DNA from 3 places in the Paraliobacillus zengyii genome. Region 3 is predicted to be linked to each of the others. Evidence: riboswitches for the same ligand, from Rfam matches in the RefSeq annotation. Region 3 holds a riboswitch; each other region holds the start of a gene.
The links. A riboswitch is a leader RNA that binds a small molecule or an ion and turns the genes downstream of it on or off. The one in region 3 is predicted to bind S-adenosylmethionine.
Positions count from the first base shown of each region.

Region 1 (10,983 bases), 1.6 Mb from region 3:
ACATAGCATAATTATTCCTAAATATATTGAAAATCTCTCCGAATCAAAGAATTGATTGGTCCAAGATCCAATAATTCCACCTGGAACACTACCCATAACGAAAAGAAACCCACTTCTAAAATCAATTCTTTCTTTTTTATAATATGTATAACTTGATGAAAAAGCCGTGAAAATCATAACTATTAGTGATATACCTACAATATGCTGTGGACTTGCCCATTCAAAGCTTAAGAGAAATTTATTTAATATTAGTAAAATTGGTACTAGTATTACACCACCACCAAGTCCTACAATACTACCAACAAAGGTAGCTACGAAACCAATTAGAATGCAAATAAGAAAAAACATTCGTTCACAACCGTTCTATTTAATATAATCTTTTTCCTATTTCAACACTATTTATAATCAATTAAGAATACATATCCTTATTCATTATATCTGAAAATTTTAAAAGAAAAAAGAGCCCGAATTAACGGACTCTCTAGCTATTACTATTAACCAATTGAGCCTTCCATTTCAAAGCTGATTAGACGGTTCATTTCTACGGCATATTCCATAGGCAATTCTTTCGTAAATGGTTCAATGAATCCCATTACGATCATCTCAGTCGCTTCTACTTCGGAAATACCACGACTCATTAGATAGAAAAGTTGTTCTTCTGATACTTTAGAAACTTTCGCTTCATGCTCTAATGAAATATTTTCATTAAGAATTTCATTATAAGGAATAGTATCAGATGTTGATTTATTATCCATGATTAACGTGTCACATTCAATGTTTGAACGTGCTCCGTGTGCTTTTCGTCCAAAATGAACAATACCACGATACGTCACTTTTCCACCTTGTTTTGAAATGGATTTCGAAACAATTGTTGATGACGTATTTGGAGCTAAGTGGTGCATTTTCGCTCCAGCATCTTGGTGTTGCCCTTTACCTGCAATAGCAATTGAAAGGGTCATACCACGAGAACCTTCACCTTTTAAAATAACAGCTGGGTACTTCATTGTTAATTTAGAACCAATGTTTCCATCTACCCACTCCATTGTTGCATTTTCATCACAAATTGCACGTTTTGTTACAAGATTATAAACATTATTAGCCCAGTTTTGAATCGTTGTATAACGGCAATACGCATCTTTTTTAATAAAGATTTCTACAACAGCACTGTGTAGTGAGTTAGTTGTATATGTTGGTGCTGTACAACCTTCTACATAGTGTACGGAAGCACCTTCATCTACGATAATAAGTGTACGTTCAAATTGACCCATATTTTCTGAGTTAATACGGAAGTATGCTTGTAATGGTGTATCGACCTTAATACCTTTAGGAACATATATAAATGATCCACCAGACCATACAGCAGAATTCAATGCTGAAAACTTATTATCTGCAGAAGGAATAACTTTACCAAAATATTGTTTAAACAGATCTTCATTTTCTTTCAATGCAGAATCCGTGTCTTTAAAAACAATACCTTTGTCAGTTAATTCTTGTTTCAAACTGTGATAAACCACTTCAGATTCATATTGAGCAGAAACACCAGAAAGATACTTCTGTTCTGCTTCTGGAATTCCTAATTTATCAAAAGTGTTTTTGATCTCTTCAGGTACTTCATCCCATGTTCTCTCAGAACGTTCTGATGGTTTTACGTAATACGTAATTTCATCAAAATTCAATTCAGCTAGATCTCCACCCCATTGTGGCATAGGCATTTTATAAAATTGTTTTAAAGCTTTCAAACGGTAGTCTAACATCCATTGGGGTTCTTCTTTCATGTTCGAAATTTCTTCCACAACTTTTTGTGTTAACCCTTTTTCAGTTCGGAAGATTGAAACATCACGATCATGAAACCCATATTTATATTCTCCGACTTCCGGTGCGTTTTTAGCCATTATTAAACCCCTCCTGTTCAAGTAGTTTGCTTAACTAAACTAGAAAATAAGCATTTGCTAGTTTCAACGTTATGCTTCCTCTTGTTCTTTAATACCTTTTTCCATTGCCTTCCAAGCTAATGTTGCGCATTTAATTCGTGCAGGAAACTTTGCAACACCTTGAAGGGCCTCTATATCACCAAATTCATGTTTCTCTGTGTCAACATCTTTTCCTAACATCATGTCAGAAAACATTTGTGACATTTCTAATGCTTCGTTTACTGTTCTTCCTTTAACCGCCTGTGTCATCATTGATGCAGATGATAAGCTAATAGAACAACCTTCTCCGTCAAATTTAGCATCTTTCACTTGATTGTCTTCTACTAAAAGATGCAATTGAATTCGATCACCGCAGGTAGGGTTATTCATATTAATTGTTAATGACTCTTCTTCAAATGAACCACGATTTCGCGGATTTTTATAATGATCCATAATTACCTGACGATATAATGTTTCCAGATTATCAAAAGACATCACCAAAAAACTCCTTCGCTTTATTTAACCCAGTAACGAAACGATCCACGTCATCAGTTGTATTATATAAATAAAAACTTGCACGAGCAGTTGCTGTGACTTCTAACCACTTCATTAGCGGTTGTGCACAATGATGCCCTGCACGTACTGCTATACCTTCAGCGTCTAATACTGTTGATGTATCGTGTGGATGAACATCATCTAGATTAAACGTAATTAATCCAGCACGTTCTTTTGGACCATATGTTGTTAAACCATCTATTGTGCGAATTTGTTCCATTGCATACGTAACAATTTTATTTTCATGTGCTGTAATTTCATTTAAACCAATATCTTGTAAGAAATCAATCGCTGCGCCTAAACCAATTGCACCTGCAATGATCGGTGTACCAGCCTCGAACTTCCAAGGCAAGTCCTTCCAGGTTGAATCGTAAAGATTAACAAAATCAATCATCTCTCCACCAAATTCTACTGGTTCCATTCTTTCAAGTAACGCTTTCTTACCATACAATACGCCTATACCTGTTGGACCACACATTTTATGACCTGAAAATGCATAAAAATCACAATTAATATCTGTAACGCTAACTTTCATATGTGGTACTGCCTGTGCACCATCTACAAGTATAACCGCACCATGTTCATGTGCAATTGTAGCAATTTCTTTAACTGGATTAACAGTTCCTAAAACGTTGGATACATGCATTACCGCCACTATTTTAGTCTTACTTGTTATAGTCTGGCGTACATCATCTAATGTGATTGTTCCATCAGACTGAAGTGGTATATATTTTAGTTTAGCACCTGTAGATTTAGCCAACTGTTGCCATGGAATGATATTACTATGATGTTCCATGTAAGTGATAACAATCTCATCACCTTCAGAAAGATTAGTACGACCATAACTGTTAGCAACTGTGTTAATTGATGTAGTCGTACCTCTTGTAAAGATAATTTCTTCTGTTGATTTTGCATCAATAAATCCTCTTACTTTTTCACGAGCGCCTTCATATTTATCAGTTGCACGCGTACCAAGGGTATGAACTCCTCGATGGACATTTGAATTATCTAGACGATAATAAGCATTAATTGCTTCAATTACCTGTAATGGCTTTTGCGATGTTGCAGCAGAATCAAGATATACTAAAGGACTTCCGTTAACGTTTTGATCTAAAATCGGAAATTGTGAACGGACAGCTTTTACATCCATCAGTATACTTTCCTCTCAATAACTTCAGTTAATTGTTCTCTAACTGCTGCAATTGGTATTGCATTAACAACAGGTGCTAAGAAGCCGTGAATTACTAAGCGTTCTGCTTCTCTTTGCGAGATACCTCTACTCATAAGATAATACAATTGAATCGGGTCAACACGACCTACTGATGCAGCATGGCCTGCTGTTACATCATCTTCATCAATTAATAAAATCGGGTTTGCATCTCCTCGTGCATCTTTGCTAAGCATTAAAACACGGGATTCTTGTTCAGCATTTGCTTTTGTACCACCATGTTCAATTTTTCCGATACCATTAAAAATGGCAGAGGCACTATCTTTCATTACTCCGTGCTGTAAGATAAGTCCTTCTGAACGTTTTCCATAATTGACAATTTTTGCAGTAAAGTTTTGGATTTGATCTCCGCGTCCAACTGATACTGCTTTAGCATAAGAGAAGGAATTATCTCCAATCAAATGCGTTATATTCTCTGAAACCGTATTACCATCATTCATTTGACCTAATGCCCATTCAATCTTCGCGTCACGATAAGCAATTCCACGTCGATTCATATAAACGGTAGTACCATGTGCAAAGTTATCAACAGAACCAAAAGAAATAGATGCATTGTCATGTGCAATTACTTCTGCTACAACATTTGCAACAGTTTCTTCATCTTTGTTAAAAGAAATATAGTTTTCTACATATGTTAGGGAACTATTTTCTTCTGCTACAACAATAACATGATTAAATAAAGCAAAATTATTATCTTCTTGCCAAAAAATTGCTTGAAGAGGTTCTTCAACAACAACATTTTTGGGTACATAAACAAAAATACCGCCATTCATTAATGCTGCATGTAGAGCTGTTAAACGATTTTCGTCAAATGCAACAGCATCTTTCATATAATATCTTTGAACTAGTTCCGGATATTTTTGTAGTGCAGTGAAAATGTCAGTTAAGATAACACCTTGATCTGCTAATTTATCTGAAATCATTTCATAAGCATTATATTGATTACGAAGGATGACTAAATTATGATCATCTTTATCCGTATCAACGAATACTTTGATATCATCTGGTAAATCTTTTAACGAATCAAGTTTATTTATTTCAGCTTCTAAATTAAATTTCGTAAAATTCCATTTAGATATATTCGTTTTATCAGGTCTTGGCATCTCCAAGTTCTTAGAAATTTCTAATGCTTGGGTGCGAAATACCTTCATCCATTCTGGTTCGTTTTGTTTTTCAGAAAACTGTTCGATATATTCTTTTTCATATGGTTGCTTCGTTTCAATAGCCATGTAATCCCTCCTTACTATTACGCGTTGTTACCAACGGTTTCTTCTTCAATGCCTAGCTCTTTTTTAATCCAATCATAACCTTCAGCCTCTAAGCGTTTAACTAATTCTGGTCCACCAGACTTAACAACACGTCCTTGCATCATTACATGTACATAATCAGGTGTAACATAGTCTAAAAGACGTTGATAATGTGTAATAATTAGGCAACCAAAGTTTTCATTGCGTAATTTATTAATTCCTTTTGATACAACTTTCAATGCATCGATATCTAATCCAGAATCAATTTCATCTAATATACCAATCGCAGGTTTTAACATCATTAATTGAAGAATTTCATTACGTTTCTTCTCTCCACCAGAAAAACCAGTGTTTAAATAACGTTGCGACATATTTTTATCCATCTCTAAGTAGTCCATTGAACTATCCATTTCTTTAATAAACTTCATTAAAGGAATTTCGTCTCCTTCTGCACGATGTGCATTAACAGAAGAACGTAGGAAATCAGATGTTGTAACACCGCTAATCTCACTTGGATACTGCATCGCTAGAAATAGTCCAGCTTTTGCACGTTCATCAACTTCCATTTCTAAAACATCTTCACCATCTAAATGTATACTACCACTAGTTATTTCATAATTAGGATGCCCCATGATTGCTGATGCCAACGTTGATTTACCAGTACCGTTCGGCCCCATTATCGCGTGGAATTCGCCACCTTTAATCGTTAAATTAACACCTTTTAATATTTCTTGATCTTCAATTTGAACGTGAAGATCTTTAATTTCTAGAATAGATCCTGCCATTTCGATACCCCCAAAAAAATTATTATTTATGTTGTGTGGAATGAACAATATAATTTTTATTCATTCTCAGTTTATTCTCATTACAATCTTATACTATTTCGAATCTATAATCAAGATTTTCACTCATAATTCCAACTTGTTTTCAAACTTTTTCTTATTAATTGTATTATAATGAAGAAACTAATTTACATGTTTCTATTCTATTATAACGCAAACATCCCTTGCAAATGTATTCGCAAGGGATCTTAATATTTTTCTTTTATTAACGATGCACTTTTCGTTTCATCTCTGTTACTGCTTTCAAGCCATTTCGATGACTTTTCTCTCGTGCTCTTTCAATTTCTAAACGTTGATTTAGTTTTCTTTCGTATTCAGCGAATCCTAAACCGTGATTTAATTGCATCGCCTTTTCCATTTCACTTGTATAAGTTAAAGCTAGATTATCCATGGTTTGTTAAAACCCATCCTTTCTTTATTTGAACAAATTTATTATATCATTTGTAAGATGATGTAACAAAAGAGTTGACAAATCGTTTGGACTAATAAATAACCTTTTCGCTTCACCTATAGAATTGAGTTTAAAATTAGTTAAAGTACATCAAATATTCTTTGAATTCATTTGAATTTCTCGAATTATTCTTCTGATCCACCAACAGCAATTACTTCTCCATTATAATTTTCTGTAATGAAATTTTGAATTTCCTCTGATTGCAAAACTTCTACTAATTTATTTAAGTTTTCATTATTCTCATCTTCTGCATTTGCAACCACAATATTCACATATAAAGAATCATCACTTTCAATAAACAAAGCATCGTCTACTGGTGATAAATCTGCTTCAATTGCATAGTTAGTATTAATTGCAACTAGTACATCTTCTTCACTTTGGTATGTTTCAATTAAAAATTCAGGATTTACATCTGCTGAAAAAGTTAAATTTAATGGATTATCAACAATATCATCAACAGTCGCTTCTGATTTTTTAACGTCATCAGCTAATGTTATTAGACCATTTGATTCAAATAAAGAAAGGATACGACCATGATCTGGTACATTACGACTAATAACTACTTCTGTTCCTTCTTCAATGTCATCAATACTTTCAATACTTTGAGAGTAAACACCCATTGGTTCTAAATGAACGCCACCTAAATTAACAATATCATAGCCCTTTTCTTCAATTTCAGTTTCCATGAATGGAACATGTTGGAAGTAGTTAGCATCAATTGTGCCATCCACTAAATCCTGGTTTGGTAAACTATAATCTGTATATTGTTCGATTTCTAATGTTATACCTTCTTCTTCTAATAATGGTTGAGCTTCCTCTAAAACTTCAGCATGTGGCACACTTGTTGCACCGACCTTAATCACATTGTCCTCTGAATCTCCGTTTCCACATGCCGCTAATATAATCCCAACAGATACTAACAATATTAATGTTACAAGTTTTTTCATTTTGCATTGCTCCCCTTTTTTTGTTTTATATATAATTCCCAACATAGTGGGTATTATTAACGGTTACCTTTTATCCATTTTATTGGTGATCGCATCACCAATAAATTGGAAGATGAATACAATTATTACAATTAAGACTGTACAAACAAAAACAACATCAAAGTCTCTACGCATAAATCCATGGAAATAAGCAAAGTCACCTAAACCACCTGCACCTATAACTCCGGCAACTGCGGTGTAACCAATTAAGGCTATAGCTGTTACCGTTAAACCTGAAACGAGTGCTGGAGTGGATTCCTTTAACAACACTTTATAAATAATTGTTGTTGTTTTTGCACCCATTGATTTAGCTGCTTCTACTACTCCCTTGTCCACTTCTCTTAAACCTATTTCCACCAACCTAGCATAAAATGGTGCTGATCCAATAATTAAAGCTGGCAAAGCCGCATTGGGACCACGTATCGTTCCAATTAGAAAATCAGTAAATGGAATAAGTAATAATATCAAAATAACAAATGGAATCGCGCGAAAAACGTTAACGATTGACGATACAATGAAATTCAATAGTTTATTTTCCCAAATGCCGTCATTCGCTGTAAGATATAATAATAACCCTAAAATAACACCAAAAATTAAGGTTCCAATTAAAGCAAGCATTGTCATATAGAATGTTTCACCCATTGCAAATAATAGATCCATCCAGTCAACGTTCGGAAATGGATTAGTTAGCATTATTTTTCACCTCCACTTCAACAGATGTAGAAGTAATAAATCTTAGTGCTTCTTCTATTACTTCTTCTTCACCTATTACATTCACAAATAAGGTACCGTAAGCCCCTGCCTGCGTTTGCTTAACGTTACCGTGCAAGATATTTACTTCCACATCAAACCTTTTAGCAACTTGACTTATAACAGCTTGATTTGCTGTTTCACCAACAAAGTGTAAACGTAAAACCTTTCCTTTTGTAACAGACTTTATTAATGTTTCTTCTGTAACTTCATCATCCGGTTTCCCCATAACTTGTTCAACAAATTTCTTCGTAACACCCTGTTTCGGATGCGAGAAAACCTCTACTACATCACCTTGTTCAACAATTCTACCTTCTTCCATTACTGCAACACGATGACAAATCTTTTGGATAACGTGCATTTCATGTGTAATAAGGATAATAGTTAAACCAAGTTTTTGATTAATATCTACTAATAAAGAAAGAATAGAGTCTGTTGTTTCTGGATCAAGTGCTGAGGTTGCTTCATCACACAAAAGTACTTTTGGATTGTTAGCTAGAGCTCTTGCTATGCCAACACGTTGCTTTTGACCACCGCTCAATTGCGATGGGAATGCATCTTCTCTGCCTGTCAAACCAACAAGTCCAATTAATTCATCAACACGCTTATAACGCTCTTGCCTTGATAAACCAGCTATTTCTAGTGGTAAGGCAATATTATCTCGAACTGTTCTTGACCATAACAAATTAAAATGTTGAAAAATCATTCCAATTTCTTGACGTGAAAGTCTTAATTCATTTTTAGATAATGACGTTATTTTTTGATTGTCAATAATTATATCGCCAGTTGATGGTTCCTCCAGTCGATTTATTAAACGGATAAAGGTACTTTTACCAGCTCCGCTATATCCAATTACACCAAATATTTCGCCTTTATCTATATTTAAACTTAAATCATCTACTGCTTGAATAGTTGAAGATTTGGTTTTATAAACTTTTGACAAGTGTTGAATTGATATCATACTATTCCTTCTTTCTACACAAATTAAAAAACACGACTTTCTGTTCAAGAGAACAGAAAGACGCGTTTTTGGCTGGCGAATATAACTTTCCTGTTCTCTCATCTGCCAAAGCAATTGCTCTGCAGGAATTGGCACCTTTTTAAACACAAATAAATGTTTAACGGTTGCCGGGTTTCATCGGGCCAGTCCCTCCACCTCTCTTGATAAGAGATAATGTATGTAATTATTTTAACTAAATGTAATTTTAGCATATGCTAATAATCAATGTCAACATATTTTAACGCCATAAAATGTGTTAGAATAATAGCAATATTCTATTAAAAGGATGATTTAAATGTTAGCACCAAATTTTGTATTACCCTATTTAAATAAAGAAGGTAATTATCATTTACACGATGACCTTGGCAGTATCATTATTCTTACTTTTTGGGCTTCATGGTGCCTAGATTGTAGCATCGACTTACCAAAGAAGGAACAACTTTACCGATCACTAGACAATCCAAAAGTGAAAATGTTGACTATTAATGTTACAGGTAGAGAACGCGATCAATCAGCAGCTGTAGATTTCACTAAAGAATTTTTGGAACAGCCAACTTTAATGGATAAAGGAACAGAAATATATAACTTATATCAATGTCAGGGTGTTCCAACTACTGTATTAATTGATTCAACCGGAACTATTTATAAACAATTTAATGATAAAGCCAATTTCTTAGATATCGTTACAGCAGTAGGTAATATCATGCCTAAATGATAGGTTCAGCGATTTGAATGTAATAAATTATTTAACTTACCTAACGATTCGAACGAGTATATTTTACTCGGCTCTCCATTATTGGTCATCAATAGACAAGGAACACTTTCTATTCTTTCTTGTTGCATCACCTCAGGAAATAAACCTGCATTTAGCTCATAAAATATAACAGCTCCATTTGAAGCTTCTTCAATTTCTTCTAGTATCCTTCTCGCTAAATGGCACGTTCCACAAAAAGGGGTATAAATAAAAATCATTTTATCTGGTTGCACTACTGTACGTATTGTTTCACGCGTTATTGGTATCATATTTCCCACCTTACATAAGATAACTAGGGTTTACAGTAATTCCTCTACTTAATAATGCTGTCGCTAGTTCTAATTCTGGGGTTGCTGCAACTTCTCTAAAAGTCTTGTCAATAAAAATGTGTATTGCGTGTGGTAATTCTATTGATAATTGCTTTCGTAATTTATTACCCGAATGGTCTTCATCAACCAAGATAAAAACGTCTCGATTGTCTAAGTCATAATCTAGTATTAACTCTTCCATCTTCTCAACACCCAGCGTCCCATTTGTACAAATTATCGTAACTGATTCGTCAATTAATTTTTCGATTTGTTTTTTATCTGTACGTCCTTCAACAATAATGATCTTTTTAGTATCATTTGAAGACATGAGCTTCACCTACTTTACTAATTAACGTTATTTACAAGTAATCCCTTGTTACTGCATTTGTAACAAGGGATTATAACTTATACTGTCTGTAATATTGTATGAAAAAGGAAAAAAAACATGCAATAATTAATTATTCGTCATCTTCAATCATTGCTTGGTATTCTTCTGGAGTCATTAATGCCTCAATCTGAGATGAATCACTTGGTTCTATTACAACCATCCACGCTTTATCATATGGAGATTCATTAACAAATTCAGGACTATCATCGAGTTCCTCGTTTACTTCAACCACTTTCCCGCTAATTGGAGCATATAACTCAGAAACAGTTTTAACAGATTCTACACTACCAAATGGCTCATCTGACTCTATATCGTCACCTTCTTCAGGTAATTCTACAAATACAATATCACCTAATTCGTCTTGCGCATGGTCTGTTATACCAATTCGTACTTTATTTCCTTCTACTTTAACCCACTCATGTTCTTCGGAATAACGCAAATCTTTTGGTAAACTCACTCTAACTACCTCCATAAATGTATTTTAAATTAACCTATTTCCAAGTCTGTTCAAATTCTTCTAGTTTAAATCCTAGTGTAACCTTTTCATTATCAGTTGTTAATGGT
Region 1 is NZ_CP029797.1:2,699,715-2,710,697, forward strand. It holds gene DM447_RS18575 (sulfite exporter TauE/SafE family protein) at 1-348, opposite strand, end outside; gene sufB (Fe-S cluster assembly protein SufB) at 495-1,892, opposite strand; gene sufU (Fe-S cluster assembly sulfur transfer protein SufU) at 1,962-2,405, opposite strand; gene DM447_RS13710 (cysteine desulfurase) at 2,395-3,615, opposite strand; gene sufD (Fe-S cluster assembly protein SufD) at 3,615-4,922, opposite strand; gene sufC (Fe-S cluster assembly ATPase SufC) at 4,940-5,725, opposite strand; gene DM447_RS13725 (YuzK family famiily protein) at 5,988-6,173, opposite strand; gene DM447_RS13730 (MetQ/NlpA family ABC transporter substrate-binding protein) at 6,359-7,180, opposite strand; gene DM447_RS13735 (methionine ABC transporter permease) at 7,244-7,912, opposite strand; gene DM447_RS13740 (methionine ABC transporter ATP-binding protein) at 7,902-8,930, opposite strand; SAM riboswitch class I at 9,026-9,140, opposite strand; gene DM447_RS13745 (TlpA disulfide reductase family protein) at 9,265-9,684, shown strand; gene DM447_RS13750 (thioredoxin family protein) at 9,690-9,992, opposite strand; gene DM447_RS13755 (toprim domain-containing protein) at 10,003-10,359, opposite strand; gene gcvH (glycine cleavage system protein GcvH) at 10,490-10,876, opposite strand; gene DM447_RS13765 (arsenate reductase family protein) at 10,911-10,983, opposite strand, start outside.
Region 1: linked by a shared signal. The riboswitch ahead of DM447_RS13740 (methionine ABC transporter ATP-binding protein) and the one ahead of DM447_RS05520 (5-methyltetrahydropteroyltriglutamate--homocysteine S-methyltransferase) in region 3 are both predicted to bind S-adenosylmethionine.

Region 2 (10,983 bases), 730 kb from region 3:
TTTAGATGAAGCGTACAGCAGAAGTAGTAATAGGAATTATTGGAGCGTTAGCATATGGTTTTCTTGCTGTAATTGGTGGGATTATTGTTTGGTTACAAAGTAATGAGGATGTAGCAAGGGGATTTTACGACGATATGATGGCACAAAGTCCTGAATTAGAATTGCCTGATTATCAAGTCTTTCTTGATTCATTTGGTACAACGGGTATCATACTATTGATCGGTTCAATTCTAGCGATAGCAGTTGGTGTCGTTGCAATGGTTTTATTAAGAGGGAATAAAAAACCTAAAGTAGCTGGGATTATGTTTATTGTAACAGCAGTTCTTGTAGCGGTTATTTCGTTAGGTACAGGTGTTATTGCGGGAGCTTTCTATCTGATTGCAGGAATTATGTGTCTAGTTCGTAAACCAAAACAACTGATTGTCTAGTATAGTAATAAATGAGAGGGAAGAATGCAACTACATTCTTCCCTCTCATTTTTCTGTTATATAGTTATAATCGATACATATCTGGTCTGCGATCAGAAAAAACAGGAATCGTATCACGAACTTTATCTACATCTTTTAAATTAATTTCTCCATAATAGATACCTTCAACTTCTCCTGCGTCCATAATCATTTCTCCCCACGGTCCGATAATCATCGAATGCCCTCCGAATTGATTATTAGGATCTAAACCAACACGATTACAAGCTATTACAAAGCATTGATTTTCAATTGCGCGACTCATCAATAATGCCTTCCAGTGATCGATCCGTGCTAAAGGCCATTCTGCTACAACAAAAAGCATTTTAGCACCATTAAGCATATGTGTGCGAATCCATTCAGGGAAACGAATATCATAGCAAATAACGCCAGCACTTGATTCGTTCTCCAGCTCGAATGAACCGTTTGTTTTTCCTTCAATTAGATGCTTTTCTTCATTCATTAAACGAAAAAGGTGTGCCTTTTCATACTCCTTTAATAATTTACCATCTCTATTGATAATAAGCATATTGTTTGTCACGCCTTTGTCGGTCTGTTTTGCAACCGATCCTCCAACTATATTCACCTGGTATTTTTGAGCTAATTCAGATAAAAATGCGATCGACCCCTCTGCGTTAGGATCAGCAATTTCATCCAATCTTGTAAGATCGTAACCAGTGGTCCATAGTTCTGGAAGCACAATAACGTCAACTTTTTTTTCGTCTATTTCCTTGAAAAAGTTTCTAACATTTTTTTGATTTGCTTCTGGATCACCAAAAATTATATCTATTTGAAATAAAGCAATTGATAATGTCATTTGAATTATTCACTCCTAGTTATGAGTAGGGATTTTAACAGCTGTATTATCCCACCGAGCAATTATGCTGTCAATTCAATTATAAGTTAGTGCTTTACAAAAAGACAAATAATAGCTAAGATTAGAAATTAATATTTGATGGTTTAATTATGGGAGAGTGAATTTGTATGCAACACTTCGAACAATCGGAAACGCTGAAACGATTACCAAAACAATTTTTTGCAGGTTTAGTGCAAAAAGTGCAACATATGGTGAATCAAGGTTATGATGTGATAAATTTGGGACAGGGTAATCCAGATCTACCTACCCCTCAACATATAGTAGAAGAATTAAAAGTCGCAGTAGATAATTCGCAGTATCATAAATATTCGCCATTTCGAGGGCAAGAATTTTTTAAAGAGGCTATCGCAAGCTTTTATAAAAGAGAGTTTGATGTTGATATTGATCCATCAACAGAAGTTGCGATTCTCTTTGGAACAAAAGCAGGTTTAGTAGAAATAAGTCAATGCCTATTAAATCCAGGAGATATTGCTTTAATGCCCGATCCTGGTTATCCAGACTACATGTCCGGCATAGCTTTGGCCAATGCCAAGCCTGTATTTATGCCATTGCAAGAAGAAAATAACTTTCTGCCTGATTATGAAGCATTAAATCAAGATCAATTAGATCAAGCTAAATTAATGTTCTTGAACTATCCAAATAATCCTACGGCAGCAACAGCATCAGAAGAATTTTTTGATGAAACAATTGCGGTTGCCAAGAAACATGACATTTGTGTCTTGCACGACTTTGCTTATGGTGCAATAGGCTTTGATGGGGAAAAATCGCAAAGTTTCCTGCAGTCAGAAGGCGCGAAGGATGTTGGGATAGAAATGTATACACTTTCTAAAACATATAATATGGCTGGTTGGCGTGCTGGATTTGCAGTTGGCAACCCTTCTGTTATCGAAAGTTTAAATTTGATTCAAGACCACATGTTTATGAGTTTGTTTGGGGCTGTGCAACAAGCAGCAACAAAGGCATTGTTGGCTGATCAATCAGAAGTAGAAAAATTAGTCAGTATATATGAAGAACGTCGGAATGTAATAATTGAAAAATTAAATGAAATAGGCTGGCATGTAAAGGCGCCAAAAGGATCTTTTTTTGTTTGGTTAGCTGTACCAAGAGGTTTTACATCTGAGGAATTTGCTGATCTTTTATTAGAAAAAGCGCATGTAGCAGTTGCCCCAGGTAACGGTTTTGGTGAAATGGGTGAAGGCTACGTTAGAATTGGTTTGTTAGCGGAACCTGATCGTTTAAAAGAAGCCGCGGAAAGAATTGGTAAGTTAGAAGTGTTTCAAAATCACGATATATAACCCAGGTAATTACCGGTTGACAAATCATCAATCGACTATTAATATATAAGCTAACTTAATAATAATATGCATTATATCTTATCCAGAGTGACAGAGGGATCAGGCCCGTTGATGTCACAGCAACCTTCCAATAGGAGTGGTGCTACTTCCTGCAGAATGTTTTTCGTTCTGAAAGATAAGGGTTGACGTTTACACAATCAATTCAACTCTCTTTCGCGAAAACGAAAGGGAGTTTTTTTAGATCCTGGTAAGAAGCTGCATAAACGTTAGATAAAGAGAGGTGAGAAAGATGATTACGATAGAGCATGTTAGTAAAGTATTTAAGTCGAAAAAGAATAGTGTTATTGGTGTAGACGATGTTTCGATGCACGTTGAAAAAGGCGAAATATACGGCATTGTTGGGTATAGTGGTGCTGGAAAAAGTACCTTGTTGCGTTGTATTAATATTTTGGAACGTCCTTCCGCAGGAAAAATAATTATTGATGATGTTGATTTATTGCAATTATCGTCTTATGAATTACGGCGAGCTAGGCAATCGATTGGTATGATTTTTCAAGGTTTTTATCTCGCTTCAGCAAAGACAGTTTTTGAAAATGTTGCGTTTGCTTTAAAAGCAGCTGGAATACAAAAAGCGAAACGTAAAACAAGAGTATTAGAATTATTGGATCTTGTTGGTTTAGCGGATAAAGCAAATCAATATCCTGCACAATTAAGTGGTGGTCAAAAACAACGTGTAAGTATTGCGAGAGCTTTAGCGAATAATCCAAAGGTATTGCTATGTGACGAGGCAACTTCTGCTTTAGACCCTAGTACCACGAAATCGATTCTTGCATTGTTGAAGAAGATTAATAAAGAATTTGGTATTACAATTGTGTTGATCACACATGAGATGGAGGTTGTCAAGGAGATATGTCATAAATGTGCGGTTATGCAAGATGGTAGAATGATAGAACGCGGCTCCTCATATGAAATTTTCTCTAATCCTAAGGAAGCATTAACAAAACAATTTATTGATACCGTATTAAATTTTGAGTTGCCTCAAAAGCTCCTTGCAACGTGTCAAGGTACAATATTACAGCTTCAATTTAGGGGAGACTTAGCTAGCGATCCCGTTGTTTCCGATATGTTACAACGCTTTAAAGTTAGTGGTAATATTCTTCATGGAAAGGTCGAATATATTAATGAAACACCTTTAGGAATATTCATTATGGAACTGCTTGGGGATGCTGCAGAGGTTAAAGAAGCAATTACTTATTTGGAACAACGCTTAAAACAGGTGGAGGTGATCCAACATGCTCGATAGGATTATTGAAATATTACCTGAATTAAATGTAGCTTTTCTTGAAACACTAACAATGGTTGGTATAGGATTGTTAGTCGCTATCATATTAGGATTACCTATTGGTATTTTATTATTTGTAACAGATCAAGGGCTCTTTTTAGAAAACCGCGTTATTAAAATAGTTTTAGGTATTGTCATTAACTTAATTCGATCAATACCGTTTATTATTTTACTCGTATTTCTATTTCCGTTTACCGATTGGTTACTTGGAAAAACAACAGGTCCATTTGCAGCTTCTGTCGCGTTATCCGTGGCCGCCATTCCGTTTTATGCGAGAATTGTCGAATCTGCAGCACGTGATATTGATAAAGGGGTGATCGAAGCTGCTATTGCAGTAGGTGCTTCACCTTGGTTAATTATTAAAGATATTATATTACCAGAAGTTAAATCGGGTTTAGTTAGTGGTTTAACGATTACGGCTATTAGTCTGGTTGGTTATTCCGCAATGGCAGGTACGATCGGTGGCGGTGGTATCGGTGATTTAGCTATTCGTTACGGTTATTATCGTTATGATAATACGGTAATGTTCACGACAGTTGTTGTCTTAATCGTTTTAGTACAAGTTATGCAGTACCTTGGCGACTTTATTGCAAAAGCAGTAAATAAACGCTGAGAAAAAATATAAACTAATTTTACAGGGGGAGAAAACAATGAAAAAGATAGTAGCGCTTATATCAGTATTGTTTATTTTAATTTTAGCAGCATGTGGTTCAGAAGAGGAGTCAAATAGTGCGGATGGAGAAAAGAAAACAATTGATTTTGGTGCAACAGTAGGGCCATATAGTGATATGGTGACAACAGCAATTGCTCCACTTTTAGAAGAAAAGGGCTACGAAGTAACAAACCAAGAATTTACGGATTATGTTCAACCAAACAAAGTATTAGCTAATGGCGAGTTAGATGCAAACTTGTTCCAACATAAGATTTATATGGAAGCTTTTGCTGAAGAAAATGATTTAGACTTATCTGAGGTTATTATTGTTCCAACAGCACCAATGGGGTTATATTCAGAAACATTTGATAGTATTGATGCAATTGAAGATGGCAGTTCGATTGCTATTGCTAATGATCCCACAAACTTGGCAAGAACGTTAGTAATGCTACAAGATGAAGGTGTCATTACAATCAGTGAGGAAGTTGATCCATTAAGTGCTTCTGTAAATGATATTATTGAAAATCCAAAGAATTTAGATTTTGTTGAAGTAGAGGCAGCTCAATTACCACGTCTAGTAGAAAGTGAAGATTTGTCAGCTGTTCCTGGTAACTATGCATTAGCTGCTGATATGGATTTATTAGACGCTTTAGCGTTAGAGGATATGCCTGATGATTACCGAAATCGTGTTGTTGTAAATACAGAAGATTTAGATGCGCAATATGTTCAAGATATTAAAGAAGTAATTGAATCCGATGAATTTGAAGCTATTATCGACGAAGAGTTTCAAGGATTTGGGAAACCTGAATGGATGACAGCCGAATAATAACAAGAAGGACACCTTTAATTAGGTGTTCTTTTTTTGTGGAAATAAGTTGACACTTCTTTGCTTAGTGTATATATTGTATCTATAGTATATACACAATAATGATAATTTGAGGCGATACAGATGAATGTTGTTCTTTCTAATACAAGTAAGGAACCTTTATTTCAACAAATAAAGGAACAGATAAGAAATCAAATCTATCAGGAAGTACTTAAAGAGGGTGATGCATTGCCGTCTATGCGTATTTTGGCAAAGCAGTTACAGGTTAGTGTTATTACAACTAAGCGTGCTTATGAAGATTTAGAAAAAGAAGGATTTCTTATCTCGTCAGTTGGGAAAGGAACGTTTGTATCTGGTCAACAGTCACACGTATTAAAGGAATGGAAGATTAGAGAAATAGAAAATGATTTAGAAAAAGTGATAGAAGATGCAAAACAATTAGGTTTAACAAAAGAAGCGATTATCGAACGGGTTACGTTATTCTTTGAATGATTTTGTTGAAAAGGGAGTGGAAGCCATATGGAGCCATTTGAATTAAAAGGTGTAACAAAAAGAATGGGCGATTTTTCAATTAGAGACCTTAACTTTAAAATACCAAACGGTTATGTAACTGGATTTATTGGTCGTAACGGAAGTGGGAAAACAACGACGATTCAACTTATTGTGGACATTATCAAACCTAACCAAGGAGAAATTAGTTTATTTGGGGCCCCTAATACTGATCCAAAAACAAAGCAAAGAATAGGGTTTGTATATGATGAATTGTATATGTATGAAAACTTTACGATTAATCACATGCGCTCTTTTATTGCACCGTTATATGATACATGGAGCGATCGTTTATTCTCGGAATATCTTTCGGAATTCGATTTACCATTGAAAAAAAAGCTGAAGCATTTTTCAAAAGGAATGAAAATGAAAACATCACTATTATTTGCTTTAGCACATGATCCTGATTTATTAATCATGGATGAACCAACCGCAGGACTAGACCCCATTTTTCGGAGAGAATTGATGGATATCTTACAAGAATTAATGACTGATGAAAAAAGAACTATTTTTTTCTCAACCCATATTACAACTGATTTAGATCGTATTGCTGATCATATTATTTTTATTGATGATGGTGTAATCAAATTAGAAAAAAGCATGATAGAAATTGAAGAGGAATTTCATCTTATTAAAGGTGAAATTAAAATGCTAGATGCTGATATTCGTAAAGAATTTTTGGGACTAGAAGAAACCCCACAAGGTTTTATCGGTCTATTACAAGGTGATCCTAGAGAGTTTGAAACAAGTGAGATGATAATCGAAAAAGCCTCCTTAGAAGATATTATGTATCTGATGACGAGAGAGAAAAGGTAATAATTTGGAGAGGTGAGATTATGTTTTCTTTAGTAATGAAAGATTATTATATTGATAGATCAGTTTTAGTTGGAATGTTAGTTTTACCGATATTAGGTATGGGTTTCATATTGGAATTCACTTATTTTCTTTTAATCGGTTCGATAATAATTAGTTTATTTTATTCCGATAGTAAAACGAAGATAGAGGTTTTTAACACAAGTTTACCAATTACATCGCTAGCTATTGTTAAAGGACGTTACCTGTTCATATTATTGTTAGCAATTTTTTTATTGGTCTTTCAATGGGGGATAGCACTTATATTTGATTTCACTCTGAATATTAGTAGTCCTTATCATTATCAATGGGAAGATCTCATTATTATACTATCTGTTGTCTTAGGAATGACTGCAGTACTCGTACCGTTATTTTATTTGTTTAAGTCGCTTTATCTAGCTTTAACGATTCAATTCTTGTTGTTATTGACTTTCTCTATAACAGTATTTGAAGTGGTTTTTCAGGTGCAAGATGGTTGGATTTACTTCGATAATCAAACCATTTTGTTACCTCCCTTTATTAGAGAAATAATGCCATTTCAAGGTCTTCCAGTCATAGCGGTGATTGCTGCCAGTAGCTATTATTTATCGATCCACTTATCCAGTCGATTATTACAAAAAAGGTTGCGTTAACATGTTATTTTTGAGAAGACTCGTGTCATTGTGGAAGAAAGATTTTTGGCTTAGTATGAAATTATTCCTTTTGTCTGCTTTTTTAATAATTCTAGTACCATCGACATTATTTCTCTGTTTTGCGATTGTGTTTTTAGTAATCCAATTATTCATTGATGAAAATCATAATAAAGTTAATGTTTTCATGAAGAGTTTACCGATAGGTCATTCATTGTTAGTAAGAAGTCGCTATATTTACGTATTTATAGAAGTAGTGATTTTTTTGTCACTATATTTTCTTATTAATGGTGGACAATATAAATCTTCACAGACAAATATAGTTCTTTCTGTTTATGATTATAAGTGGGTAGATATCTATACAATCTTTAGTCTAGTTTTACTGATATTTGTAATTATTATACCAGTCTTATATCTGTTTTCATCAAAGGTTATGTCGAACGCAATACTGGCTATCTTTGGAATTTGTTTTGTGTTTGGTATGTATAAAATGGATCAACTTGCAAATCAACAGTTTGAATTTGTCCGCAAAGAACAAATAGAACAAGTGACAATGAAGTATTTTTATGACACCATACCTCTTTCACCATTCGTGTTTTTTATAGTTGTGGTCTTATTATATCTAGGTTCCATGTTTTGGTCTGAACAGATTCTGAAGCGTAAGATTTAGGGAATGTCAGTTAGTAGGGGGGATTAGATGCTTTTTTTTCGATCTTATATCAAAATGCATTGGAAAGAGTATCGCGACATGGTGCTTTTAAGTACGCTTTTTTTCATCGGTACGCTTTACTTTTCAAATCAGCCATATTTTATTGTTAGTTTATTGAACATTTTTTTTGTAAGTTCTTTATTTGAGCGACAAGAAAAAGTAAAACTTAATCGGTTTATCATAAGTATGCCAGCAAACAGGAATATGCTTATTGTAAGCCAGTTTTATGGTTTTTTGTCATATGTTTGCTTGCTAGCGCTAATACAGTTCTTTTTGTATTATCTAATTTCTAATAGTTTTCCTGGATTAGTGTTGGAAATCGATAGTTTAAAAGTTGTTAGTATAATAAGTTGCTTTATAATAGGCATTATTAGTATCTTAATGCTCGTTAGTTACAAAATGGATACAGACTCACTTAAGTATCGAGCCATCTGGTCATTTGGTTTGATATCACCAACCTATCTATTTTTTTTAGTAACAAATGATAATGGACAATCAGCAATTGAAAGTATAATAAATACGAAATTAGATATATTTATTATGATACTTATAATGTTAGTTGTCTTCCTAATATCATTGCGTTATACGATTAGCCTTTTTAATAAAAAAGAGCGTATTTAAGAAAAGATTTTTTCTCAAAACAAGCTTCAATATGGTATCTTAGGTATATGGTTTATTAAGAAGTTAGTTTTCGATAATGAAGGAGCATGGTTATGGCAAAAGTAAAGGTTGGAATAGTATTTGGTGGGAAGTCAGCTGAACACGAGGTGTCACTACAATCAGCGAAAAACATTGTAGATGCAATTGATAAAACGAAGTATGATATCGTATTACTTGGTATAGATAAGCAAGGGAAATGGCATATAAACAACCCATCTTCTTATTTAATTAATGAAGAGAATCCAAAATTAATTCAATTAAATAAAAGTAATCAACAAGTAGCAGTTATTCCAGGAGAAGCGCAGAACCAGCTTGTTAACGTATCAAATTCAAGTGGTTTAGACCAGGTTGATGTCGTTTTCCCTATCGTACATGGAACACTTGGTGAAGACGGAAGTTTGCAGGGGATGCTTCGGATAGCAAATCTTCCGTTTGTAGGAACAGACTTGTTAGGTTCAGCTGTTAGCATGGATAAGGATATTGCTAAACGCTTACTAAAAGGTTCAGGAATTTCCGTTGCGAAAGGCTTAACTTTCAGAAGTCATCAACAACAAGACATTAATTTCGGAAAAGTACAGGCGGAATTAGGATTGCCCCTATTTATAAAACCTGCAAATCAAGGTTCTTCTGTTGGTGTTAGTAAAGTGCGTAATGAAGAAGAGTTTTATAATGGAATGAAAGAAGCCTTTTTATATGACAATAAAGTTTTGGTTGAAGAAGCAATTATTGGTCGTGAAATTGAATGTGCTGTACTTGGAAATGAAGAGCCAATCGCATCTTTCCCTGGTGAAATCTTACCGAATACTGATTTTTACTCTTATGAGTCAAAATATATTGATGAAACAGGAGCAGAATTAGCAGCACCAGCTGATTTGACTGCAGTACAAACGAAGCGCGTGCAAGAAGCGGCTATTGAAGTTTTTAAAACGCTTGAGTGTGAAGGGATGGCGCGTGTTGATTTCTTTATGCAAGAAGACGGTAATTTAGTTGTTAATGAAGTAAACACATTACCGGGTTTTACAAAAATAAGTATGTATCCAAGATTATGGGATATTAGTGGTATTACGTATCCGGATTTAATAGACAGACTAATTACCCTTGGGATACAAAGACACGAGCGAAATAACAAATTAAGAAATGCTGTTTGGGAATAATTTAAATAAAGAAGTAGATCAAATCACGTGTTGATTTGATCTTTTTTAAAAGATTAATGTAGTGATACCTAAAAAGACAAAGCGTATCGGTTATGGAAGGAGGCTGGCATGGAAATCTCAATAATTAGACATGGTAAATCACAACATACCGAGAGACATAAATTAACGTGTTTTGAATTTAAGGACTGGATGAGGAAATATGATTCTAATGGCGTTTTTGAAAAAGAATCTTATCCCTCAATCACGTTGGAAAAAGTGAATATGGCCAATATAGTGATAACTAGTGATTTAAAGAGATCAATAGATTCAGCTGCATTGTTAACCAAAACAAACGAGAATATCTCTTATTCCTTATTTCGGGAAACCGAATTACCAGCCTGTCCACCTCTATTATCAAAAATTAAATTAAATCCCACAATATGGGCTATTCTTTTAAGAGTGCTCTGGTTTAGTGGATATTCAAAAGAATGCGAATCATTAAAGGATGCTAATGTGCGAGCGGAAAAGGCAACACAGAAGTTAATCGAATATGCTACAAAACATGATTCTGTTGTGTTGATAGGTCATGGTTTTTTTAATAGATTGATAGCCAAAGAATTGAAGGATCAAGGCTGGGAGGGGAAAAGAAGAACGGGTTTAACACACTGGAATTGTACAACATACTCCATGTGAGAATGGTGAATGCTATTTGCCATCTTGTTCAAACCAATACTCTGGCTGGTAGCGATTAATTCTCTTCCAAACAATTATTGAGAAAGTAAGAAGTAAGCCGATAATAAACGCTACTATTTTTACTTGGATGAAGATAACAGTCGTTACATAATTAATAAATAATAGAATCCCAATATGCCACCAAGAAAACTGTTTAAATTGCTTTTTCATGAAGATTAAAAGAAGCCAAGATGTTACTAAAACAATACCGATACCTATAAATATATTTTGTGTTAACTCCATTGGATTATCCTCGCTTATAA
Region 2 is NZ_CP029797.1:382,119-393,101, forward strand. It holds gene DM447_RS01990 (DUF4064 domain-containing protein) at 6-428, shown strand; gene DM447_RS01995 (carbon-nitrogen family hydrolase) at 493-1,281, opposite strand; gene DM447_RS02000 (pyridoxal phosphate-dependent aminotransferase) at 1,449-2,636, shown strand; SAM riboswitch class I at 2,712-2,818, shown strand; gene DM447_RS02005 (methionine ABC transporter ATP-binding protein) at 2,926-3,939, shown strand; gene DM447_RS02010 (methionine ABC transporter permease) at 3,929-4,591, shown strand; gene DM447_RS02015 (MetQ/NlpA family ABC transporter substrate-binding protein) at 4,629-5,456, shown strand; gene DM447_RS02020 (GntR family transcriptional regulator) at 5,580-5,948, shown strand; gene DM447_RS02025 (ABC transporter ATP-binding protein) at 5,976-6,821, shown strand; gene DM447_RS02030 (ABC-2 transporter permease) at 6,842-7,489, shown strand; gene DM447_RS02035 (ABC-2 transporter permease) at 7,491-8,156, shown strand; gene DM447_RS02040 (ABC-2 transporter permease) at 8,184-8,816, shown strand; gene ddlA (D-alanine--D-alanine ligase) at 8,909-10,009, shown strand; gene DM447_RS02050 (phosphoglycerate mutase family protein) at 10,118-10,681, shown strand; gene DM447_RS02055 (hypothetical protein) at 10,694-10,963, opposite strand.
Region 2: linked by a shared signal. The riboswitch ahead of DM447_RS02005 (methionine ABC transporter ATP-binding protein) and the one ahead of DM447_RS05520 (5-methyltetrahydropteroyltriglutamate--homocysteine S-methyltransferase) in region 3 are both predicted to bind S-adenosylmethionine.

Region 3 (10,983 bases):
GTAGCTTAATGAGTGAAATTTCTGGGGAGGACATTGCTAATTTCGAACGTCCTGATAATATACTAGAAATTGAAGTGGAAAAAGGATCAGATCCAGTGGAACGTGCTAGTGCATACACGCCTGTGGATCAAATATCAGCGGAACTATTCCTTGAAGGTCATGAACCATCTGAGGTGTCGGATCAGTTTGTTCCCGACTTGTCACCACCATCAAACTCTACAAATGAAGAAGATGATGATGGGGACTCAACTGAGTCTGATTCTAACTCAGCTAGTGATTCCGAAGAAGAAGAAACGGAAGCTAGCAGTGAAACAGATGAAGAGGAATCCACGGAAACAGAAGAAGAATCTAATAATTCCAATGAAGAGGAAGAGACGACCGAAGAAACAACCGAAGAAACAGAACCCAGTAGTGATACAGAGGGAGAAGAATCGACGGAAACAGATGATGGTTCTAATAGTTCTAATGAAGAGGAAGAGTCAACTGAAGAGACCGAAGAGGAATCCACTGGTACTGGTGAAGAAACTAGTGATGAGACAGAAGAGCAACAGTCATCGAACGAAAATGAAACGAGTAGCGAAACAGCTGAAGAGGAGACAGCAGACACTGATAATGAATCCGGTGAAGGGGATCAACAAGATCAACCATCTACTGAATAGCTAAAGCTAACCAACCAATTAGATTTGTTTCTATAATAACTGCATCATTTTTGGCTTAGTGGATAAACTAATATAAAAAATAAAAAGGGGAAGTTTTAATGGCTGAAGTAACAATTTTTGTAAAGGAAGCAGTTGATGGTAAGCCGATACAAGAAATCGAAAGTATTTTAACACAAATGGATGGCATGGAAAGAGTTCTAATAGATACTTCAGATGGAGAAGTAAAGGTCCAATTTAATGAAGAAAAAGTTACTGCGGAACAAATTGCAACTACGTTAAGGGAACACAATTATCATTATAATGTCTAATGATTAACGGATTGGAAAATTGGAGGAAATAGAATATGGCTAAAGAAGAAAAACTAAATGAAGAAGCTGCATTAAATAATAATTTGGGATCTTCCACTTTACAAACACAAGATGCGATCAAGAAATTACATCAAGAGCCAAAAGAAAAGAACAATAGAAAAGATTAAAAATACAATCGATAAAAATAAGGAGCAATAAAAGTAGTCTTAATGACCTTTTATTGTTCCTTATTTTAATTTTAAGCGATTTGAGATTTGTAGGTAATTACCTAATCATAGTACTATTAATGAGTAAAGCGATTAAGAAGTTAATGTTACACGAATACATACAAATGTGATGGTGGTTCTTGTGGAAAAGGGTATTACTAAAAAAGTACATATTATAGGTTCAGTTGGAAGTGGAAAGACTACATTGGCGCGAATGCTGTCTGATAAGCTTTCTATACCACATTATGAATTAGATAATGTTGTCTGGAAAAGGGCGGAACCTTCGGATATAAGAAGAAGTGAACAGGACAGAGATAACTATTTAAAAGAGATAGTTAATTTAAATAGTTGGATTATCGAGGGTGCTCATTATGAATGGGTATCATCAAGTCTACAACATGCAGACTTGATCATTTATTTAGATATTGCTGTTTATAAACGAATTTACCAGATTATAAAGCGATTTTATTTGCAAAAAGTCGGTGTTGAAAAAGCAAATTATAAACCAACAGTAAAAATGTTATGGAAGATGTTTGTTTGGACTTACCACTTTGAAAAAGAAGGTAAACAAAAAATAGCAGTGATATTAGCTTCTTATAATCAAGGACAAACATGAGATTAATATGTACATTTAGGACGAGTACTTGTTCGAATCAAGTCATATTCTCAAAAGGAACATTGGGATAATATAAGAAAAGCACCAATAATGACTAGTAAAGTAATAAGCTTAGTGAGGCAACCACCTTGCGCTAATCCACCTAAATCACCTGTTGCTGAGCGGTTAATAGAATCTGAAAAGTTACCCATTGGATTTTTACTGAGTTCTTTTAAACGCTTTCGTTCTTGATCATTCTGGTTCATAAAACCACTCCTTTTACTTTTCATTATCACTTTCATTTTTATCTTCGTTATCTTTCTCAAACTTTTTCCTTCGTTCAGCTAAATCTTTTTGAAGAAATGGATTATCATCTCCGATTACACCACTATAACTACCGAATCTAATCACAAAAAAGAACCCTGCTAAAACAGTAAGAACGACTAAAACAATTATAATAATTTGAATAATTTGAATTAACAACTGAATCACCTTCAATTAAATTGTCGGGTAACATGCTATATATAATTCCTTATTATTAACATACGATCGAAATAGGAAAAAGTTTCAAGAGAAGGTGACAGTGTGTATGAATTATCCTTGTTTGCTACTAATCTAATATTTTAGATCTTTAGTGACTAATCATAGTTTGCTGTTGACTATGGCAAATAGTATTGTGAAATTAGCATATAGTAATAGGATATAAAAATTTAGTAATAGGATATAAAATAATAGGAGATTTACGATAACTTCTCGTTAGTAAATGTAGCTGAGATGGAATCCACTTCAACTACTCCATTCACAACGAAAAAAGAAGAAACAAAACAAAAAGAAAAGAAAAGAACCGTCGGATGTTGCTGATGGATTGAGTACAGTTGATAGTAATAGCCAACTTATTCTCGTAACGACGAATGGTACAAATACAAGTAATGCGACCATTCAAACATTTGAAAAAGATGGAAATGGAGATTGGCAGCCTGTATTGAACACAACTGGATATGTTGGTAAGAATGGACTTGCCTCTAATAAGGTGGAAGATGATAAAAAGACGCCGATTGGTAAATACACGATTGTAACAGCCTTTGGTACAAAAGGAAACCCTGGTACAAAACTACCGTTTCGGAATATCACGGATGATGATGTTTGGATAGACGATTCAGATTCTTCACTTTACAATACGTGGAAATTCAAAAGTGAAACACAAGGACAATCGACAAGCGCGGAGAATATGAATATAAGGGGCTTATTATTCAAACACCTGCTCAAAATTTAATAATTACTAATAATAAAATCTACATAGGACAAGTTCCTTTATGGATTTTTTTGTAATATTTCAAGAATCATTTTAAGGTTATGTTACAATTTTATTGTGAGTAATTGTTCTTAAACCCAGCAGAAAAAATTAAAGTAAGCTAATAAACTGAAGGGAAGGATAGAATGGTTGAAACAGAATGGGATATACATGATGTTAAGCGTTTGAAAAAAATTCAATTAGTCCAGGGTAATCTTTTTATGCTTTTATCTTACGGTCTGCTTATTTATCTTCTAATGAACATAGATACTGTCGTTGTTATTGGTCTAGTTTGCATACTTCTCTGGATCTATTTAACGACTATTCTCTATACTCTAAAAACAGGAAAGACATTCGGTACAAAGATTAGCAGGCATGTACAGAAATTTGATGAATACCGTTTAGGGAAGAAGCGATGGAAGCGAAGAAAAATAATAGAAGCTGTCATAATTAGTATTTGTAGTATGGGTGTTACAGTATTATTATTTGTTTTGGATGTTAACTATCTAAGATTTGACTTTATCAATGGTCTCCCGTTAATTGGGGGTTGGATAGGCTATAATATAGGTGAAATTGTCAGAATAACTGATTTGTAAAAGAAGTTGTTTATCATGGTGAAAAAAAATAGAGCAATTACGAATCATTTTCTTTAGCGAACCTAGTTATGTTATACTGACTATAATAAAAAAAGAAGGGACGATGGCTGACCAATGAAAATCTAATCTTATTTTTGAAGTTTGAAATTTTATATTTCAAATCACATGAAATAGGATTAGTCTGCCATTTTCTAAAAACGGATCAATAGCTTATTCAGAGAATGTATTGCTATGACTAATCCTTCCAAATAAATTGGGAGGGTTTTTTTGTTCTCCCTATCGAGAGAGGGAATTTTGTATGAAAGAATTAGTGAAATTGCAACAGGTTCATTATGAAATAGTTGATCAGACGATTTTTGAAGATATAAATGTTAGTGTCCAAAAAGCTGATGTTGTCGGTGTTATTGGAAAAAATGGTGCAGGGAAGTCAACCTTATTACAACTAATTACGGGAGCGTTGTTACCGACAAAAGGAAGCGTAGAATCGATAGAAAAGAACCTCACAACCGTTTTTGTCGAACAAGAAACCGAGTCACACGCTCCAAAAGAAGTGACAACACGTGAAAGTAGCTTACTTCACAAATGGCACGTACCAGATCATGCTTTTGCTAGATTAAGTGGTGGAGAAAAGTTAAAAGCACGACTTGCACATGGATTTGCAAAAGAGGCTGACCTTTTATTATTTGATGAACCGACGAACCACCTTGATACGGAGAGTACGGCTTTGTTAATAGAGGAAATCAATAGACACAAAGGTGCAATTATAGTTGTATCGCATGATCGTTATTTTTTAGATGCTGTCACAACAAAGATATGGTCTATTGAAGATAGTGAATTCATCGAGCATAAAGGCAATTATTCGAGTTATATGGCATTTCGTGAACAGAAACGCCTGACCCAGCAACATGAATATGCGAAACAACAGAAAAATGTGGAACGAATTGAAAACCAAATGAAAGAGCTCACTTCTTGGTCGAGTAAAGCACATGCTCAATCGACAAAAAAAGAAGGCTATAAAGAACATTATCGTGTCAAAGCAAAGCGTATGGATAAACAAATAAAATCAAAACAAAAGCGTTTGGATAAAGAACTCGAAAAAGCAAAAGTAGAGCAGGTGAAGCCAGAATACGATGTGCAGTTTTCAATTAGAGCGAACACAAAGGTTGGGAAACGATTTTTAGAAGTGAAAGGTTTAACAAAGAGATTTAGCGATCGAACGCTATTTAAGAATGTAAATTTCACAATTAAGCACGGGGAGAAAGTTGGATTAATTGGTCCGAATGGTAGTGGCAAGACAACCTTTTTAAAAATACTGGTTGGTGACGAGCTGTCTGAGGGCGAGGTATGGCTTTCACCTGCTGCGACGATTGGTTATTTAACACAAGAAGTCTTTGACCTACCACTTGAAAATACGCCAGAACAGCTATTTTTTAAAGAAACGTTCGAAGCAAGAGGAAAAGTACAGAATTTAATGCAGCATTTAGGCTTTACTGCTTCCCAATGGCGAGAACCAATCCTTCATATGAGTATGGGCGAACGTGTGAAGTGCAAATTAATGGTCTATATACTAGAGGAAAAAAACGTACTAATTCTCGATGAGCCAACCAACCATCTTGATTTACCATCACGTGAACAACTTGAAAATACATTAGCAGATTACGATGGTACACTACTCGTTGTATCACATGATTCGTATTTTCTCGATAAAACAACAAACGAGAAACTTCTTTTTTCAAACGAAAGTATTGTGAAACAATCGAAAGAAGCAAGCAATCGTCAAGAAAGTGAGCCAGATAAATTGCGTCTAACACTCGAAACGGAAAGACAAGAAGTGTTAGGGAGGCTCAGTTTCATGACGCAAAAAGATAGTGAATATCAAGAACTTGATGAAAAATTTAATCAACTTACAAGTCAAATCAATAATCTTTTATCCTAATTGAATCGTCCGTAAGACTCTTGGATAGCAATTGCTATCCTTTTTTTATTTCGATTAAAAGGCATTTGCTGAAAAAACAGAAATTTCTCACCTATCCAGTCTTTCTAATAATTGAATAATTTCTTTGTTATGCTACAATTTGTAGATCACTATTCTTTTTCATTTGATAAATCCATTTCAAAAGGAAGATTATTGCTAAAGGAATCCCAATATATAAAACAAAAGTAACAAATAAAACAAATATGTTTATCATAGAATCACCCCCAAGTTAAAACTATTGTTATAAGATCCTATCTACATAGTGAATTAAAAACAATCGAGTCGTCAAGTATTTTTGAAAAGGAGATGCTCGCTGTTTGATATGCCAGTCTATATAAAAAGAGCGCCCACTTGGGACGCTCTACTAGCTTATTTCCAAATATCCTTCGATACATCTACAATATGCTTCAACTTGTTCCATTGCTCTTCTTCTGTTAAAAGATTACCATGGTGTGTCGAAGCAAAGCCACATTGTGGACTGATACATAATTGATCAAGTGGTACGTATTTAGAAGCTTCTGCTACTCTAGCTTTTATTACTTCTTTATCTTCTAGTTCACCAGTTTTAGATGTGAAGACGCCTAAAACGACACGTGGTCCATCGTTTGGAACATTTTCTAATGGTGCAAAACTACCAGAACGCTCATCGTCATACTCTAAGAAGAAGCCATCTACCGCTTCATTAGCTAAAAGCTTAGGAGCAATCAGATCATAACTTCCGGTGAAAGCCCATTTTGAACGGTAATTTCCACGGCATAAATGCGTTGTAACTACTAAATCTTCTGGTTTTCCTTCTAATACACTGTTAACTACGTGTAGAGCCAAGTCAATTAATTTTTCTCTTGAATGGATTCCTTCATTAAATGGGATATCTGGTGAAGAAAGTCCTGCAATGTAAACATCATCTAACTGTAAGTAACGAACTCCTGCATCGTAAAAGGCATTGATTGCATCACGGTAGGCTGCAATTACGTCTGCTGCGTAGTCGTCGATATTAGGATAAATACTTTCATTTAGAATTCCGGCATTGAATAATTGATTTGGACTTGGAATTGTTAATTTAGCAACTGCACGTCCACCAACAATCTCATTAAAAATTTTGAATTCCTCGATATGTGGGTGGTTGGGATTAAATGCAACTTTTCCAACTACACGTACGTCATAGCGCTCTGTTTCTTCGCCTTTAAATTGGAAGCCTTGGTCAGGTACATAACCTTCAACACCAATTAAGTGCTCTAAGAAGTCTGTGTGCCAGAATCTACGTCGGAATTCACCATCTGTTACAGCTTCTAGTCCAACCTCGATCTGCTTATCAACAATACGTTTGATTTCCTTGTTTTCTATTTCGTGTAAATCTGCTTGACTAATTGTTCCCTCAGCAAGTTGCTTACGTGCTTGATGAATACTCTCCGGTCTTAGTAAACTTCCTACATGGTCTGCTCTAAATGGTGCTTTTGTTGCTGTTTTTGTCATTTTAATTCCCCTCTTCCGAATTGTTTTAAGATGACAAACAAACTTGATCCATACGCGACATTCCTTAGGAAGAACGTTAAATAAAAAGTAAAAACCCCTTCTTGTGAAAAGAAGAGGTTTGAATTAACGATTTCTCCTCTTATCTTCAGCAATACGCTTCTGGATTTAGCACAGTACTTGTTAGTCTGCTGCTGAAGCTTCAAAGGGCCAGTCCCTCCACTTCTCTGGATAAGATTTATTTGTTTGTAAATATCTTAATTTTGAGAATACTATTGTTTGCGATACTTGTCAAGATGAATTTTTAAAGATAAAGGAAAAAATTAGAATACCTAGGAAACTAAACGTTTGATTAAAAATTCTGATAGTTTATGCTATGCTGTAATAGTAACAAAAATGGAAGCAGATTTTTAAAAATCCTGGAAGAGAAATTAGTGTGAGAGAATGCTGGAAAAATAATAATGCAATTTGAAAGGAGATGCAAATATGAATAAAAAATTTCTGGATTTACTTGCTCAAAGTTATGATAGCGAAGAAAAAGTGGTAACCGAAATTATTAATCTGGAAGCTATTCTTAATCTTCCAAAAGGGACAGAGCATTTTGTGAGTGATTTGCACGGGGAATACCAAGCCTTTCAACACGTATTACGAAATGGTTCAGGCAGGGTCAAAGAGAAGATAAAAGATCTATTTACCGATCAATTATCTGAAAAAGAAATCAATGAGTTTGCTGCATTAGTTTACTATCCAGTAGAGAAATTACAGTTAATCAAGAATAACTTTGACAACGATGAAGCATTACATAGATGGTATCGAGAAATAATTGAGGATATGATGGAACTTATTGCTTATGCGTCTTCTAAATATACACGTTCGAAGTTACGAAAAGCATTGCCTAAACAGTTTGTTTATATCATAGAAGAACTCTTGTATAAGACAGATGAATTCATCAACAAGAAAGAGTACTATACAAAAATTATTCAACAAATTATCTCCCTTGGTCAGGCTGATAAACTAATTATTGGTCTTAGTTATACGACACAAGAACTCGTTGTTGATCATTTACATGTAGTCGGGGATATTTATGATCGTGGACCAGAACCAGATAAAGTGATGGATACACTAGTTAACTATCATTCTGTCGATATTCAGTGGGGGAATCATGACGTACTATGGTTAGGCGCTTTCGCTGGATCGAAGGTTTGTCTTGCTAATATTATTCGTATTAGTGCGCGGTATAACAATTTAGCGATTATTGAAGATGTCTATGGGATAAATCTTAGACCGCTACTCAATCTTGCGGAGAAATATTATCAGGATAATCCAGCCTTTAGACCAAAAGTAGATGCTGGGGATAAACTATCGGATCATGAACAATTACAAATAACCATGATACATCAAGCGATTACAATGATTCAGTTCAAACTGGAGAGTCCGATCATCAAGAGACGTGCCTACTTTGACATGTCAGAAAGACTGTTGCTTGAGAAAGTAGATTATGATAAGGACGAAATAACAATTCAAGGAGAGACTTATCCACTGGAAAATAGCTGTTTTGCAACAGTTAATCCAGATAAACCGGATCAATTGTTAGCAGAAGAAGAAGAAGTGATGAACCGCTTATTATTTTCTGTTCAGAAGTCAGAAAAGTTTGCCCGCCATATGCGCTTCTTGATGAAGAAAGGTAGTCTCTATTTAAAATATAATGGAAATTTATTAATTCATGGCTGTATTCCATTAGATGAAGAAGGAAATATGGAGGAAATGGTTATTGAAGATAAGACCTACGCTGGTCGTGAACTGTTTGATATTTTTGAATATTACCTACGTGATGCGTTTGCTCATCCTGAAAAGACAGACGATTTGGCAACGGATATGGTCTGGTATTTATGGACAGGTGAACATTCATCCCTCTTCGGAAAAAAAGAAATGACAACCTTTGAGCGGTATTTCATCACGGATGAGGTAACGCACAAAGAGAGGAAGAACGTTTACTACCATTTACGTGAGAACGAGGATACATGTCGAAAAATTTTAGCGGAATTTGGACTTAATCCAGACCATGGCCATATTGTAAACGGGCATACACCAGTAAAAGAAATTGACGGTGAAAATCCTGTTAAGGCAAATGGCAAACTGATTGTAATTGACGGAGGCTTCTCCAAAGCATATCAATCAAAAACAGGAATAGCAGGATACACGTTATTATATAATTCGTATGGGATGCAACTTGTTGCCCACAAGAAATTTAACTCAAAAGAAGAAGTACTAGCAAATGGTGCAGATGTGTTATCCGTTAAAAGATTAGTAGATAAAGAATTAGAGCGAAAAAAGGTAAAAGAAACGAATGTTGGAGCGGAATTGTTACAGGAAGTCGAAATGCTTCATAATTTGATGGCTGACCGTTATATGAAGTGATCGAATAGGTGGAAAAAGAAGAAGGGGACAAGAAGAAATAAAACCTTGTCCCCTTTGTATTATATGTGGGTCAGAGTGTGTCTTAATTAATTTTTAAATCAATTGCGGACGTGTCCACTTTGTCTCCAAACCATTCTTTTAGCTTGTCTTTTGCTTTTAACTTAATTGGGTCGTCGATATACATAGCTACTTGGAATAAAGCAAATCCGAGTGCACCAAGATCATCTGTGTAACCAACGCCGGTAAAAAAGTCTGGAATTAAGTCTAAGGGTAAAATAAAGTAACCTAAAGCACCAATAATGACAGCTTTTACTTTGGTAGGTACTTCCGGTTTCTGAAGCGTATAATACAACAGTAATACAGCATAAACGACAGAAGAACCAGCCTTCTTAGCAAACTTCGCTAACTTCCCCCAAAATTTATCATCAGAATAATGTTCACTGTTTTTTTGTATTTCTTGTTCTATATTTTCAATTGTTGGTTTCATCGTTTATTGCCCCTTTAAGTACAGTATACGCTATTATTTTACCTTTGTGAAGTTCATTATAGTTGAAGAAAAACAAGCTAAGTATGCTACAGAATATTTTTTACCGTTGTTGAAAAAGAATGAGTAAAATATTGAATAAATATATAACCCTATGCTAAACCTAAGACAAAATATCTTAGGAGGAGATTATATGCCAGAAAAATCAGCAATTACGTCATCTGAATTAGGTGTATTATGGCTTACATATCAGGAAAAAACAATGATATTACGTATGTTAGAATATTTTATAGAGAAAGCCGATGATGAAAAAGCCAAGGACATTATGAATAATCTATATGAAGAGATTGACAAATATGTTGGTATCTTAACAGAAACGTTACGAAATGAAGGGGCTGTAATACCAATTGGGTACACTGCTCAAGATGTTAACAAAGAGGTACCGAAATTATATGATAATGGTTTTGACATCATGTTTGTTCGCCTATTACAAGAAATTAGTATGGGGCTTCACTCATTAAATATAACTATGTCTTATCGGGAAGATATTGTACTGATATTAATAGATCTAACTGCCATTACCCAAAAGTATTACAACCTTTGTACACAATATTTGCTTGAAAAAGGCTTACTTGTTAAATCTCCTCATGTTACAATGCCAAAATCAGTTGAATTTGTTAAAGATAAGCACTACTTGAGTGGATTCTTAGTTAATCCAAATAGCGGCAAACGTTCATTAAATACAGTCGAAGTTGCACAAATTCATCATTCGATTGAAGCAAATATCACTGGGCTTCAAATGATTACAGGTTTTGCTCAATGTGCAAATAATGTAGAAGTTAAAAACTACTTTAATGATGGTGCTGAACTTGCTAAAAGTATGGTAAAGGAATTAAGTGAAGTCTTACTGCAAAGCGGTGTACAATCTCCTCAAACTGCAGGTGGTAATGCCACCCGTTCAAGAATAGCACCATTTTCCGA
Region 3 is NZ_CP029797.1:1,108,166-1,119,148, forward strand. It holds gene DM447_RS05480 (transglycosylase domain-containing protein) at 1-659, shown strand, start outside; gene DM447_RS05485 (hypothetical protein) at 758-967, shown strand; gene DM447_RS18625 (hypothetical protein) at 1,003-1,134, shown strand; gene DM447_RS05490 (P-loop NTPase family protein) at 1,316-1,789, shown strand; gene DM447_RS05495 (DUF6366 family protein) at 1,840-2,034, opposite strand; gene DM447_RS05500 (hypothetical protein) at 2,048-2,251, opposite strand; gene DM447_RS05505 (hypothetical protein) at 2,634-3,041, shown strand; gene DM447_RS05510 (hypothetical protein) at 3,206-3,655, shown strand; gene abc-f (ribosomal protection-like ABC-F family protein) at 3,954-5,591, shown strand; gene DM447_RS18630 (hypothetical protein) at 5,719-5,844, opposite strand; gene DM447_RS05520 (5-methyltetrahydropteroyltriglutamate--homocysteine S-methyltransferase) at 6,000-7,103, opposite strand; SAM riboswitch class I at 7,240-7,338, opposite strand; gene DM447_RS05525 (fructose-1,6-bisphosphatase) at 7,587-9,518, shown strand; gene DM447_RS05530 (YkvA family protein) at 9,601-10,005, opposite strand; gene DM447_RS05535 (DUF3231 family protein) at 10,196-10,983, shown strand, end outside.